Regions from separate parts of the Telluria sp. ZT3P25 genome, predicted to be linked through region 1. Evidence: predicted binding sites of a transcription regulator. Region 1 holds the regulator's gene; each other region holds the start of a gene.
What was found. Region 1 encodes HrcA, which represses chaperone genes, less so after heat shock. Its sites were predicted from a motif close to TTAGCACTCNNNNNNNNNGAGTGCTAA; they were not measured.
Positions count from the first base shown of each region.

Region 1 (3,275 bases):
TTTTCATGCCCGTTCCCTGGAAGCCGATGACCCGCCATCCCTGGCCCAAAGCCATACTGTTCGACCTCGACGATACCCTGTGGCCGATCGTGCCCGTGATCCGGGCTGCCGAAACCATTCTATATACGTGGCTGCAGCAGCATGCGCCGCGCGTGGCCGACCGGTTCACGATCGACAGTCTGCGCCAGGCACGCCTGGAATTGCTGGCACGCCAGCCCGAGTACGGGATCGACCTGAGCGCGCTGCGCCACGCCGGCCTGGTCGCCGCGTTCGAGGAGGTCGGGGAGGATGTGGCCCGGGTGGAGGAGGCCATGGTCCTTTTCATCGCCGCCCGCAATGCCGTAACGCTGTATGACGACGTGGCGCCAGGTCTCGCGCGGCTCCGGCAGCGCGCGCTGCTGGGCTCAGTCACCAATGGCGTGGCCGATCTGGCCATGATCGGCCTGGCGGACCAGTTCCAGGCATCGGTGGCGGCGCGCGACTTTGGCGCCGCCAAGCCGGATCCGGGAATTTTCCTGGCCGGCTGCGCAGCGCTGGGTGTGCTGCCGGCCGACACCCTGTATGTGGGCGACGACCTGCTGCTCGATGTCCAGGGCGCCCAGCAGGCAGGCTTGCGCGCTGCCTGGATGAACCGCAGCGGCAAGATCAACGAGCTGGCTGATCAGGTACGGCCGGATGTCGAGGTAGACAGCATCGATGCGCTGCTCGACTGGCTGGATGCCGGGCATGAGCCGGCACAGGAGCCACCGCACGAGTTGCCACACGGATCCGCGCCGATGGGCGTATAACACTGGGACGGACCGCAACCCTTGCGCTGCCGTGCCGCGCCCCAATTTAATTCTCATCCCAGCACCACAGAAAAAGACCTCTCCCGGAACCATGCAACTCGATCACCGTGCCCAAACCCTGCTCAAAGCGCTTGTCGAACGCTATATCGCCGACGGCCAGCCGGTCGGCTCGCGCGCGTTGTCCAAGCTGTCGGGCCTGGAATTGTCGCCCGCGACGATCCGCAACATCATGGCCGACCTCGAGGACATGGGCTTCGTCGCCAGTCCCCACACCTCGGCCGGCCGGATTCCGACGCCGCGCGGCTACCGCGTGTTTGTCGATACCCTGCTGACCGTCAAGCAGCTCGATGAAACGACGGTTGGCGCCGAACGCATGCGCCTGCCGCTGCAGCATCCGCAAAAACTGATCGCCAACGCGGCCCAGATGCTGTCATCGCTGTCGCATTTTGCCGGTGTGGTGCAAAGCCCGCGCCGCGAATCGGTGTTCCAGCAGATCGAATTCTTGCGCCTGTCCGAAAAGCGCATCCTGCTCGTGATCGTCGATCCCCGTGGTGATGTGCAGAACCGCCTGCTGCTGACCGATGTCGACTACACGCCGGCGCAATTGTCGCAGTCGGCCAATTACCTGAACCAGAACTTTGCCGGCCAATCGTTCGACGGCGTGCGCCAACGCCTCAGTGGCGAGCTGCGCCAGCTGAGCGACGACATGGGACGCCTGATGCATGCCGCCGTCGAGGCTGGCAGCGAGGCCATGGCCGAGAGCGACGACGTGGTCATTTCCGGCGAGCGCAACCTGCTGTCGGTGACCGACCTGTCATCCAATATGAGTTCGCTGCGCCAGATGTTCGAGATGTTCGAGCAAAAGACCGGCCTGATGCAATTGCTCGACATGTCGAGCAAGGCCGGTGGCGTGCAGATCTTCATTGGCGGCGAATCGAATCTGGTGCCGATGGACGAGATGAGTGTGGTCACCGCGCCATACGCCGTCGATGGCCGCATCGTCGGCACCCTCGGTGTCATCGGCCCCACGCGGATGGCCTACGAGCGGGTGATTCCCATCGTCGACATCACTGCCAAGCTGCTGTCGAACGCGCTTAGTCAGCCTTAACGGTTTTTTACTTTTGCCAGACGCAAAAAGGGCGCACGGGTAAATCCGGTGCGCCCTTTTTATTGACCAGCCTTGTCGGCTGCAAATGACTCAGCTTGCCTTGCGCGCCGCCTGGCACTGCGGACAACTGCCGTAGATCGCCAGCGCATGGTCGACGATCGTGTAGCCGTGGGTTTCGGCGATCATCTTCTGGCGCTGCTCGATTTCGTCGTCGTAGAATTCTTCGACCCGGCCGCAGGTGACGCAGACGAGGTGATCGTGGTGCGAGCCGGCATTGAGTTCGTAGATGGCCTTGCCGGTTTCGAAGTGGTTACGGTTGAGCAGGCCAGCCTGCTCGAATTGCGTCAGGACGCGGTAGACGGTAGCCAGGCCGACGTCCATGTTTTCAGCCAACAGAATCTTGTAGACATCTTCGGCAGTCAGGTGACGCACGGCGCTGTTCTGGAAGATTTCCAGGATTTTCAGGCGCGGGAGCGTGGCCTTCAGGCCGCTTGCCTTCAGGTCGGTCGGGTTGTTACTCATGTTTGTTACTCGCATATTGGCGGAGTGCTTTATGATATAGCGTTTTGAAAGCTCCCGCTCGATTTGAGGTTACCTATGCGCGTCAAACAAGCCGTATCCCATCGATTTTCCGCCAAGGCGGTGCTGGCGGCAGGTCTCGTCTGCACGCTGACGCTGTCCGGCTGCGCATCCTGGCGCAACCAGACCCGTCCGGCGCCACCGGTGGCAACGGACTCGGCAGCCACCGCGGCCGACGCCGACAAATCGGCCGCCATCGCCAATGCCGGCGCGCAGACCGTGCAGGCCTCGCGCCTGCAAAAGTTCCTGTGGATCTTCTCGCCTTACCGTCCGGACATCCAGCAAGGCAACTTCGTTTCGCAAGAGATGCTGAACCAGCTGAAAGCCGGCCAGACGCGCGATCAGGTGCGTTTCCTGCTCGGTTCGCCTCTGCTGCTCGATGCCTTCCACGCCGACCGCTGGGACTACCCGTTCTACCTGGCCCGTGGCAATGGCGAACTGACCACCAGCCGCGTGACCGTGTTCTTCAAGGATGACGTGGTCGAGCGCTTCGAAGGCGGCAACCTGCCAAGCGAGCGCGACTACATCGACCGTATCGCCGGCCCCGCCAAGGTGCCGAGCAAGAAAGAAAAGCCGGAAAGCCGTCCGGTCGCACCGATCACGGTGACCGCCCCGGCAACCCAGCAGTAAGGATTGTCATGACGATGTTGAATATCGCCGTAGCCGGCGCCAGCGGCCGCATGGGCCGCATGCTGATCGAAGCCATCCAGTACGCACCCGACGCCCGCCTGGCCGGCGCCCTCGACATGCCCGGTTCGCCGTTCATCGGCCAGGATGCCGGCGCCTTCGGGGGCTTTCTC
Region 1 covers NZ_JCASIJ010000001.1:4,076,286-4,079,560, reverse strand. Annotated here, with positions in the region: gene AC56LY_RS18095 (hypothetical protein) at 1-7, opposite strand, end outside; gene AC56LY_RS18090 (HAD family hydrolase) at 27-788, shown strand; gene hrcA (heat-inducible transcriptional repressor HrcA) at 880-1,896, shown strand; gene fur (ferric iron uptake transcriptional regulator) at 1,987-2,418, opposite strand; gene AC56LY_RS18075 (outer membrane protein assembly factor BamE) at 2,494-3,105, shown strand; gene dapB (4-hydroxy-tetrahydrodipicolinate reductase) at 3,114-3,275, shown strand, end outside.

Region 2 (3,275 bases), 580 kb from region 1:
AAAAAAGCGGCTGCGTACCGAGTGCGCAACCGCCTGTATGTTTAGCCCCCGCCTGTGCCGTTTTTGCCGGCATCCTGAACCACAACGGTTCAAGGCGGTCACGGTCAGATCAATTTCGGGTTCGTCGGACTAGCGACGCTCACACCCATCGAACTTGTTCCACGACCTATGCGTAAGAATGGTTCAAGGAATATATGGCAAATCTCGAACACCGCAGGGTAGAAAGGAGTTTACTCCTTTGTCCGGCCCTGTCAAACGGATTCGGCCTTTCAGGCCAGATTTTCCTGGTCAGCCAAAACCCGGTCCAGCACCATGTGCATCGACTCGAGTTTTTGCTTGACCTCGAGAATCGACATGTCCGACAGCGGCCCTTGCGGTGATTTCACCGACAGGAATTCAGCGGCCACGCTCAGCGCCGCCATCACGGCGATGCGGTCCGTGCCCTTGACCTTGCCCGAATCGCGCAGCTGGCACATCTTGTTGTCGAGATAACTCACTGCTTCGCGCAGCGTGCGCTGTTCGCCGTCGCGGCAGGACAGACGGTACGACTGGCCCATGATATGTACGTCGAGATAGATCATGCTGTCCCCTCACGATGGGCGTGGGCAAGATGCGGCGGGACCGGCGCACTGGCATCGCGCGGTGCGTCTGAGGCAAGCGCGTCTGCGGCAGGTTCGTCTGCAGCGTCCGACGCGTCTGGCGGCTTGGGCAGCTCGTCAAGCAACGCTTCGACGCGACGCTGCGCTTCGATCAGGCGCTCCTTGAACGCCAGATTTTCGGCGCTGAGCAGCGTATTGGCCTGGCGCAGCAGGTAATTCTCGGCGCGCAACGACTGGGTCAGTTGCGCAAGCCGGTCGATTTTTTCTGGGAGGTCTTGGAATTCGGAAATCATCCGACACTATAGGATCGAGTTGCTTTTTCCGTCAACCGGTTCAAATTGCTGTGCGGCAGTAGTAGCGCACTGGCGTGCGGCGCCGATGTGGCTGGCGGTGTACGCTGCCGGCCTCCTGTCTTGCTGTCAACAGCGGATAAGGCGCTGCAAACATGGTGCGAATGCCAATGTCATCATTGCGCTATATCACATGTATAAAATGATTTCGCCATCATGCGCCTTGAAATGACAGGGTATCGTCCCTATAATTAGCACTCGTTAGCTGAGAGTGCTAACAACTCTTTGCAGACCGGCGCAGCATCATCAAATTGCTGCGGCGGCGTCAAAAACGCCAGTTAAACCATTGAATATTAAGGAGTTTTGCATGAACCTTCGCCCTCTGCACGATCGCGTAATCGTGAAGCGTCTCGACCAGGAAACCAAAACTGCGTCCGGCCTGATCATCCCTGATGCCGCGGCAGAGAAGCCGGACCAAGGCGAAGTTCTCGCCGTTGGTAACGGTAAAGTGCAAGATAACGGCCAGCTCCGCCCTCTGGAAGTGAAAGTCGGCGATCGCGTGCTGTTCTCCAAGTATGGCGCTCAGACCGTCAAGATCGATGGCCAGGAACTGCTGGTGCTGCGCGAAGAAGAAATTCTCGCGATCGTCGCACTGTAATTTCTGACCCCACTCACGAACATTCGGAGAAATAACAAATGGCAGCTAAAGAAGTAGTATTCGGCGACGCAGCGCGCGCCAAGATGGTCGAAGGCGTCAACATCCTCGCCAATGCAGTCAAAGTCACCCTGGGCCCGAAAGGCCGTAACGTCGTGCTCGAGCGCTCGTTCGGTGCGCCGACCGTCACCAAGGATGGTGTCTCGGTCGCCAAAGAAATCGAACTGAAAGACAAGCTGCAGAACATGGGCGCGCAGATGGTCAAGGAAGTTGCTTCCAAGACCAGCGACAACGCCGGTGACGGCACCACCACCGCGACCGTGCTGGCACAAGCCATCGTTCGCGAAGGCATGAAGTTCGTTGCCGCCGGCATGAACCCGATGGACCTGAAGCGCGGCATCGACAAGGCAGTTGCTGCCACCGTCGAAGAACTGCGCAAGATCGCCAAGCCAACCACCACCACCAAAGAGATCGCACAAGTCGGCGCCATTTCGGCCAACTCGGAAACCTCGATCGGTGAGCGCATCGCTGAAGCGATGGAAAAAGTGGGCAAGGAAGGCGTCATCACCGTGGAAGACGGCAAGTCGCTGAACGACGAGCTGGACATCGTGGAAGGCATGCAGTTCGACCGCGGCTACCTGTCGCCGTACTTCATCAACAACCCGGACAAGCAAGTCGCTGTGCACGAAAACCCATTCGTCCTGTTGTGCGACAAGAAAATCTCGAACATCCGTGACCTGCTGCCGGTACTGGAACAAGTCGCGAAAGCTGGCCGTCCACTGGTCATCGTCGCTGAAGACATCGACGGCGAAGCGCTGGCGACCCTGGTCGTCAACAACATCCGCGGCATCCTGAAGACCGTCGCTGTCAAGGCCCCAGGCTTTGGCGACCGTCGCAAGGCCATGCTGGAAGACATCGCTGTCCTGACCGGCGGCCAGGTCATCGCTGAAGAAGTCGGCCTGACGCTCGAAAAGGTCACGCTCGAAGAGCTGGGCCAGGCCAAGCGCATCGAAGTCGGCAAGGAAAACACCATCATCATCGACGGCGCCGGCCAGGCTGAATCGATCGAAGGCCGCGTCAAGATGATCCGCGCCCAGATCGAAGAAGCGACCTCGGATTACGACCGCGAAAAACTGCAAGAGCGCGTGGCCAAGCTGGCCGGCGGCGTTGCCGTGATCCGCGTCGGTGCAGCTACCGAAGTCGAGATGAAAGAAAAGAAAGCACGCGTTGAAGATGCACTGCACGCTACCCGCGCTGCCGTGGAAGAAGGCATCGTTGCCGGCGGCGGCGTGGCCCTGCTGCGCGCTCGTGCCAACATCACCGTCAAGGGCGACAACCCTGACCAGGACGCTGGTATCAAGATCGTCCTGCGCGCAATGGAAGAGCCACTGCGCATGATCGTCCAGAACGCCGGCGAAGAGCCATCGGTCGTCGTTGCAGCAGTGTTGGCCGGCACCGGCAACTACGGCTACAACGCAGCCAACGGCACCTACGGCGACATGGTCGAAATGGGCGTGCTGGATCCAGCCAAGGTCACCCGTTCGGCACTGCAGAATGCAGCGTCGATCGCCGGCCTGATGCTGACGACCGATTGCATGGTGTCGGAACTGTCGGAAGACAAGCCAGCCGGCGGCATGGGTGGTATGGGCGGCATGGGCGGTATGGGTGGTATGGACGGCATGATGTAATTGCCGGGGCGGTCCGGGCGAAGCGCGCTGCATGCTTCGCCCA
Region 2 covers NZ_JCASIJ010000001.1:3,499,814-3,503,088, forward strand. Annotated here, with positions in the region: RNA gene ssrS (6S RNA) at 42-223, opposite strand; gene AC56LY_RS15575 (cell division protein ZapA) at 270-581, opposite strand; gene AC56LY_RS15580 (hypothetical protein) at 578-892, opposite strand; gene groES (co-chaperone GroES) at 1,257-1,547, shown strand; gene groL (chaperonin GroEL) at 1,586-3,232, shown strand.
Region 2: a site for HrcA is predicted at 1,141-1,167, ahead of groES (co-chaperone GroES). Genes of this name have one in related genera too.

Region 3 (3,275 bases), 3.8 Mb from region 1:
TGATCTCGACCCACGACGACTATGTGCTGGAGCGCGCCGAGCGCGTCATCCGCCTGGAAAATGGCCAGCTGGTCGGAGGTGCAGCATGAGCCCGTGGTTGCGCCAGCACCGTTTCGCCCTCGTGGCTGCGCTGTCGACCGTGCGCAAGTCGCCCGGCAGCTTCCTGTTCAACGTGCTCGTCGTCGCGCTCGCGCTGACGCTGCCGTTCGCGGGCCTGACCTTGCTCGATAATGTACGGCCACTGTCCGAGCAGTTATCGGTCGACCCCGAGATCAGCCTGTTCATGCGCGAGAATGTCAGCCGCCCCGATGCGCAGGCATTGCTGCCGCAGATTCGCCAGATCGTTGCGCAGGGCAAGGGCGAGGTTACGTTCGTGCCGCGTGAAGAAGCGCTGGAGTCGCTCAAGGAACGCAGCAGCCTGGGCGGCGTGCTGGAGACACTGGGCGAAAATCCGCTGCCGGACAGTTACGTGATGAAGCTGGACGGCTTTGCCAGCGCCGGTGCTGCCGCGCAGGTCGACGCCATCACCGAGCGCCTGCGCGCCCTGCCGGGCGTCGAGACGGTGCAGGTCGACTCGGCCTGGGTCAAGCGCCTGGCCGCCCTGCTCGGCATCCTGCGCCTGGCCCTCTTGCTGCTGGCCGGCACGCTGGGCATTGTCGTGATCGCGGTGGTGTTCAATACCATCCGCCTGCAGGTGCTGACGCAGAAAGAAGAAATCTCCGTCTCACAATTGCTCGGCGCGACCAATGACTTCATTCACCGCCCGTTCTTTTATACCGGCGCGCTGCTCGGCCTGTGCGCTGGCGGCGTGGCGCTGGGCGTCGTCATGCTGGCGTTGCATCCGCTGAACGGCGCCATCGCCGAGTTTGCGCGGCTGTACGGCTCGCAATTCCAGCTGGCACCACTGGGCGGGCTGGCCATTGCCGGTTTGCTGGCCGTCAGTGCCGGACTGGGCTTGATCGGCGCGCTGCTGTCAGTACGGCGTCACCTGGCGCGGGCACGCTGATGGGCCAGGGAGTGCCGGCAGCGGCACTCCTACAATATTGCTGGATAAAAAAGATGGTCTAAGGGTATTGAAAACACCCGAAGTGGCACCATTTCCAGTGCAGGGCGAGGCGACCGTTGCGCTGCCTCCCTTATTACCTGGCTGTCGGAATGCGCCGCAGTGCGCTGATACTCCTACGGTCACTTCGAACTTCCCTACGCTGTCTTGCGTCGAACTCCTACAGGCCTCCCCAGTTGTACGTGCGCTATTCAACAGAGAGCTTGTCTCGTGCGCCGTAGTCTGAACCTGTACGCGACTTCCACTGTTTATCAGCTCGAATGTAAGCCTGATTTTGAGCTGGATCAAACGAATACCCAAACGCTGTTCTAGAGTGGATTGCTTGCGGAATTAATTCCTATAAGCAATACTTTGGACAGTCTTAAGTTCTGGCCACGTTCTGGCACTCTCTTTGGGAGAGTGCTAATATATGGTCCAAGGCAATCGAATTTCAAGTAAAAGTATCCGTACAAGACGAAGCAACATGCGCTTCGCGATGGCGTCACCGGCATGAGGCCGAGGCCCGTCAGGATGCAGCAAGATTATTAAAAGGGAAATAAACATGTCCGCACAATCCGCATTGGTCCCGACCGGCAATCGTGCTCTGGGACTAGGTTTCACCGGCAATCTCGGCAATATCGATGCGTACATCTCGGCGGTGAACCGCCTGCCGATGTTGACGCACGAAGAAGAGATGTCGCTGGCAAAGCGGCTGCGCGACGATAACGATCTCGACGCAGCGCAAAAAATGGTGTTGTCGCACCTGCGCCTGGTGGTGTCGATCGCGCGTGGCTATCTGGGCTACGGCCTGCCGCACGCCGACCTGATCCAGGAAGGCAATATCGGCCTGATGAAAGCAGTCAAGCGTTTCGACCCGAACCAGGGCGTGCGCCTGGTGTCGTACGCGATGCACTGGATCAAGGCCGAGATGCATGAGTACATTCTCAAGAACTGGCGCCTGGTCAAAGTCGCGACGACGAAGGCGCAGCGCAAGCTGTTCTTCAACCTGCGCAGTAACAAGACCGGTCTGGATGCGATGTCGCCAGGTCAGGTCGACGATCTGGCGAAGCTGCTGGGCGTCAAGCGCGAAGAAGTGATCGAGATGGAAACCCGTCTGTCGGGCCGCGATATCGCGCTCGAGTCGCCAACCGACGACGAAGACGACAAGTTTTCACCGATCGCCTACCTGTCGTCGGAACAGCAAGAGCCGACCAAGGTCATCGAAGCGCAGCAAGTCACGCGCCTGCAGTCTGAAGGCCTGGAATCGGCACTTGGCAAGCTGGACCCGCGTTCGCGCCGCATCATCGAAGCGCGCTGGCTGGCCAACGACGACGGTTCGGGTGCAACGCTGCACACGCTGGCCGAAGAATTCAGCGTGTCGGCTGAGCGAATTCGCCAGATCGAATCGGCTGCACTGAAGAAAATGAAGGGGACGCTGACGGCATTCGTTTAAAGCCGCCCTGCTCTCTGCAAAACCCCGCCTCGGCGGGGTTTTTTTTCGGCTTCGTTCTCTTCAACACCAGCCCTGTGGTTCAGCTGTAGGGTGGACGGGTTCCCGTCCACGCGTTCGAACCCACCGGTTTTTTCCGCGTCAGCGTTGGATCGTCACGCGCCTTGAACGAATGCACAGCGTCGTGGGCCCGGCCCATTAAAGCAGCCGCCAACACGTTTGCCGTCCATTGGCTAGAATGGTTCTTCTGACACGTCAGCTCAAGGAAAAGCCATGCCTGATTCAACGCCGTATGTTCCACCAGCCGTCTGGACCCCGCCCGCCACCCCGGGCGGCGCTTTTGCCAGTATCAATCGCCCGGTCGCCGGATCGACCCACGAGGCGGCACTGCCAGTGGGTGAACACCCACTGCAGCTGTATTCACTGGCCACGCCCAATGGCGTGAAGGTCTCGATCATGCTCGAAGAACTGCTGGCCGCCGGCCATGCGGGTGCCGAGTACGATGCCTGGCTGATCCGCATTAACGAAGGCATGCAGTTCTCGAGCGGCTTCGTCGACGCCAACCCGAACTCGAAGATCCCGGCCCTGGTCGACCGCAGCGGCGCGGAGCCGGTGCGCGTATTCGAATCCGGCGCGATCCTCGTGTATCTGGCCGAAAAATTCGGCGCGTTCCTGCCGAAGGACGGCGTGGCGCGCACCGAGACGATGAACTGGCTGTTCTGGCAGATGGGCTCGGCGCCCTTCATGGGTGGCGGCTTCGGCCACTTCTACGCCTATGCGCCG
Region 3 covers NZ_JCASIJ010000001.1:236,285-239,559, reverse strand. Annotated here, with positions in the region: gene AC56LY_RS01140 (cell division ATP-binding protein FtsE) at 1-89, shown strand, start outside; gene ftsX (permease-like cell division protein FtsX) at 86-1,006, shown strand; gene rpoH (RNA polymerase sigma factor RpoH) at 1,605-2,495, shown strand; gene yghU (glutathione-dependent disulfide-bond oxidoreductase) at 2,766-3,275, shown strand, end outside.
Region 3: a site for HrcA is predicted at 1,443-1,469, ahead of rpoH (RNA polymerase sigma factor RpoH). Genes of this name have one in related genera too.